Regions from separate parts of the Streptosporangium sp. NBC_01639 genome, predicted to be linked through region 2. Evidence: riboswitches for the same ligand, from Rfam matches in the RefSeq annotation. Region 2 holds a riboswitch; the other holds the start of a gene.
What was found. Region 2 has a riboswitch for thiamine pyrophosphate ahead of OHA77_RS02335 (TenA family protein). Riboswitches for the same ligand answer to the same signal wherever they lie in the genome.
Positions count from the first base shown of each region.

Region 1 (2,192 bases), 4.0 Mb from region 2:
GACGAGGGCGATGCCCGTGGTCAGCACGCCGATGACCACGGAGAAGATCCGGCGGTCCACCCTCGGCATGAGGTTCTGCAGCGACATCGCCGTGGAGTAGACGTTCGCGAACGACTGGTCGGTCTCGCGCAGCACGAGGACTCCGAAGAACAACGCGCCGAGCGGCGCCGCCACGAACGGGGCGAACACGGCGGTCGGCTGGTCCAGCACCGCGCCGTGACCGGCGAGCGCCACCGCGTAGATGCCGACGGCCAGGCACGCCACCTGCGCGACGGTGTAGCCGCCGACGACGCCGGTGAAGGCCGCGCGGCTGGATCGCGAGTGCCGGGCGTAGTCCGCCGCGACCGGCACCCACGAGACGGAAAGGGCGATCACGAAGTCCACGGCCGGCGCGAAGGCGTCCCACGAACCGCCGGTCTGGGCGGGGGTCTCACGGAGGAAGACCACCGCGAACCAGATCATCGAGATGATCACCCCGGCTGTGACGAAACGCCGGATCAGCCGGATGGCGCCCAGGGGGTAGATCGTCAGCGCCGTCGTGAGGACACCGGCCGCGATAGCCCAGACCGCGTAGGGGACGGATGTCCCGAAAATGGCCTGTGCGCCCATCGCGACGACCCACAGCTCGAACGCGCCCCAGCCGATCATCTGGATGATGTTGAGCACGGTCGGGACGGAGGAGAGCCGCGCGCCGAACAGCCCGCGCAGCAGCACCATCGCGGGCTGACCGGTCTGCGCACCCGGCACCGCGGCGAGGCCGACCATCGCGGTGCCGATGAGGCTGCCGACCAGGGAGGCGGTCAGCGCCGCGGTGAAGGTGAGCGGGTTGTCGTCGAGCAGTGGGTTGATCAGGAAGAGCGCGAAGGAGAACCCGAGCAGGCTGACGCCCAGGTTCGCCCAGAAGGCGCCCTGGTCGAGCGCGCCGAGAATCTTCGGTGGAGCGTGGTCGAGGGTGAGAGGGGCCTCGGCATGCTTGGCGACAATGACGTCGGACGCCATGAAACGCTCCCTACGCCGGCATTACCCGGACAGGTTCATGCGGTCGGCGGCGCGTCGGAGGGGCCGCGTGCCCCTCTGCGTGGTTCCGCCCTCTCAGCCCGGTCTCGCCCAAGCTCCCGCGATAGACAATTCGCCCCGAATTATGTCATTCATTCCTTTCGGCGCAAGGGTGGGGATCCTCGCGAGGCCGGTTCCACACCTGGCCGGTTCCTCGCGAGGACAGGTCAGGCGACGAACGGGTCCTGCCCGCTCTCGCTGACCATGGGACGCCCGGCGAACTCCCAGGCCTGCATGCCCCCGCCGACGTTGATCGCGTCCCAGCCGACGTGGCCGAGCCAGGCGGCGGCGTTCGCGGAACGGCCGCCGACGCGGCAGACCACGTAGACGGGTGCGTCCTTGGGCACCTCCTCGACCCGGGCCTGCAGTTCCCCGAGCGGAATATGGACGGCCGTGGGCGCGTGCCCGGCCTGCCACTCATCGTTCTCTCTCACATCGAGCAGGAACGCGCCGTCCGGCACGTCCCGCACGTCGACCTCAGAAAAGCTCATGAACCCATTCTTTCAATTCCGTCACCAGATGGGGCACGAAGCGGCTCAACCGCCCGCGACCTCGTCAAACATATGTGCGTATATCCGCATATCGTCACCCACGTGTATCCGCATGTCGTCACCCGCGAGGTTCCTCCGCGCCGCCTGGGCGACAGGCGGAAACTTCGGGATGTCCGCCCCCGACACCCCGGCAGTGCCTGCGACGTAGGGTCGGGTGATGACGACCATCGCTGAGGAAGTCCTCCTGCTCGCCTACAGCGAGGACGAGGGAAGACAACTGGTCGGCTCGTCGGAGCTCGACGCCGCACTCGGCGGCGCCCTCCTGGCGGAGCTGGCCGTCAACGGCCGGATCGACCTGGCCGACAAGAAGGTCACCGTCCTGGATCCCACGCCCCTCGGAGACGAGGAACTGGACACGACGCTGGCTCGGATCGCCGCGGAGCCCAAGGAGCGCAAACCCGACTGGTGGGTCTACAAGCTCCACTCGGCCAAACTCCGCAAGCGTCTGCTCACCCGCCTGGCCGAGCAGGGCGTGTTGCGCGAGGAGCAGCGGAAGATCCTCGGGATCTTCCCCAGCACCCGTTACCCGGAGAGTGACCCCCGGGTGGAGGAGGAGATCCGCGAGCGCGTCCGGAGCGTGCTGTC
Region 1 is NZ_CP109272.1:4,500,052-4,502,243, forward strand. It holds gene OHA77_RS20500 (purine-cytosine permease family protein) at 1-999, opposite strand, end outside; TPP riboswitch at 990-1,129, opposite strand; gene OHA77_RS20505 (rhodanese-like domain-containing protein) at 1,224-1,547, opposite strand; gene OHA77_RS20510 (GPP34 family phosphoprotein) at 1,765-2,192, shown strand, end outside.
Region 1: another riboswitch for thiamine pyrophosphate. It lies ahead of OHA77_RS20500 (purine-cytosine permease family protein); the one in region 2 lies ahead of OHA77_RS02335 (TenA family protein).

Region 2 (2,192 bases):
CACGGACGACCGCCGCCTGTCCCGCCACCAGGGCAGCGCCCTCGACGAGACCTATCCGTTCTACTCCGACCACAGCGCGGTCGTCACCGACGTGGTGGTCCGCGGAGAGGGAACGGGCCCCGACCGGCCGATCGTCAGCGAGGAGCCAGAGAACGCCCCCGGCGTCTGGCCCGCCACCCCGGTCGGCACCCCGGTCCCGCCGACCGAGCTCAGCGCGACGGCGACCACCTTCAAGCCCGGCGTCGGCGACCCTGTCCGGGCGGTCGACGGCGATCTCACGACCGACTACCACTCCAACTACCCGGAGATCGCGCCCCAGCCCCACTTCATCACGGTCGACCTCGGGCGGGTCCGGGCCCTGTCCGCGGTCCGGTTCCAGCCCAAACTGGGCTACGACATGAACGGCACCGTCCTGAAGGGCGTGGTGCAGGTGAGCGGCGACGGCACGACGTTCAGGGACGTCAAGCGGGTCGAGTGGCCGCGCATGACGGCGCCGAACGACGTCGACATGCAGGGTGTCGCGGCCAGATACGTGAGGCTGCGCGTGGACTACGGCATGAACGGGGCCTCCTCCCTCGCGGAGATCATTCCGTACGAGATCTCTCGATGACGATCGTCGCCGGTCCTTCCGAGGGCCGGCGACTTCCCGCCCCGGTCGCCGACAGGCAGGTTGCAGGTCTCGGATGGCGCGCCGGAGCCCACGATCACCGGCGTGTTCGACTGCGACCGAACGTCGTGGGGCGACCCGGAGTCCGACTGGACGATCTCCATGGCCGGCCGGCGACCGGGCACGGAGCGGGACGCGTTCTGGGAGACGTACGGACCGCTGTCGTCCACGCCCGGCGCCGCGCTGCGGTCGCTGTTCTATCGGGCCCGGCACGTGGGCGCCGTCCGGCTGGAGAGCCACCGGCTGGGAAAGTCCACGGACGTACCGGGCACCTATGACGACATGCGTGAGGTGCTCACGCGCTTGGCGGACTGATCCTCCGGACGCGGTCTCACCCGGAACCGATGGCCTGCCGATGCGGCCCGGATGCGGAGCGCGCACCACCGCTGTCGCCCTGATCCGGGAGTCGCCGCCACGGCACCACCGGGGTGACCGCCGCCGACGAGCGAGCTGTTAACCTACTCGCGACGCGGGGTGCCCCGGCAGGTCCGGGGCTGAGAGCACACCCGTCGAACCTGATCTAGTTCGAACTAGCGAAGGGACGTCATGTTCTGCGACGACGTCTGGGCCCGCTCCACCGCACTGCTGCGCGCCATCCACGAGCACCCCTTCAACACCGCGCTCGGCGAGGGCACGCTCGATCGCAGGCGGTTCGCCTTCTATATCGTGCAGGACGCCCGATATCTCGAGGCGTTCTCCAAGGCGCTCGCCACCGCCTCGGTGCGGGCCGGCGACCCTGAGGAGGCCGCGTTCTGGGCGGACAGCGCGCACGCCGCACTGGCCGCCGAGCGGACCCTGCACGAGGGCTACATCGAGGAGTACGGCCTGAGCGCCGCCGACCTCTCGGGCATCCGCACCTCGCCCACCTGCCTCGGCTACTCCTCCTTCCTCCAGGCCGTCGCGCTGGCCGCGCCGTACCCGGTGCTCGTGGCCGCCCTCCTGCCGTGTTTCTGGGTCTACCAGGACGTGGGGGCGGCGCTGCTGCAGCAGGTCGGCGACGTCGCCGACCACCCCTACCGCGCGTGGATCTCCACCTACGCCGATCCGGACTTCGCCAAGTCGGTCGAGCGGGCCAAGGAGATCGCCGACCGGCTGGCGGCCGGGGCGGACGGCGAGACGCGCGCGGCCATGACCGAGGCGTTCGTCCAGGCCACGGAGTACGAGTGGATGTTCTGGGACAGCGCCTGGCACCAGGAGACCTGGCCCACGGAACAGTGGCGGCCCGGCGGCTGACGCCCGCCGTCACGCCTGCGAACCCCTCCGCCCGTCACTGGGCGGAGACCTCGCCCGCCGATGACCCCGACCGGGCGGACCCTCAGCTCAGCAGCCTGCCCGCGCGCAGTACGGCGTGCGACCCGACGAAGTCGTCGCGGAAACGACGGTCGTGGGAGACCACCACCAGGGCGCCCGGGTAGGCGGCCAGCGCCTCCTGGAGTTCCTCGACGAGGGTGAGCGAGAAATGGTTGGTCGGCTCGTCCAGGATCAGCAGGTCGACGGGGCGGCTCACCAGCCGCGCCAGCTCCAG
Region 2 is NZ_CP109272.1:494,416-496,607, forward strand. It holds gene OHA77_RS02325 (endonuclease/exonuclease/phosphatase family protein) at 1-610, shown strand, start outside; gene OHA77_RS02330 (hypothetical protein) at 713-982, shown strand; TPP riboswitch at 1,128-1,226, shown strand; gene OHA77_RS02335 (TenA family protein) at 1,214-1,900, shown strand; gene OHA77_RS02340 (ABC-F family ATP-binding cassette domain-containing protein) at 1,983-2,192, opposite strand, start outside.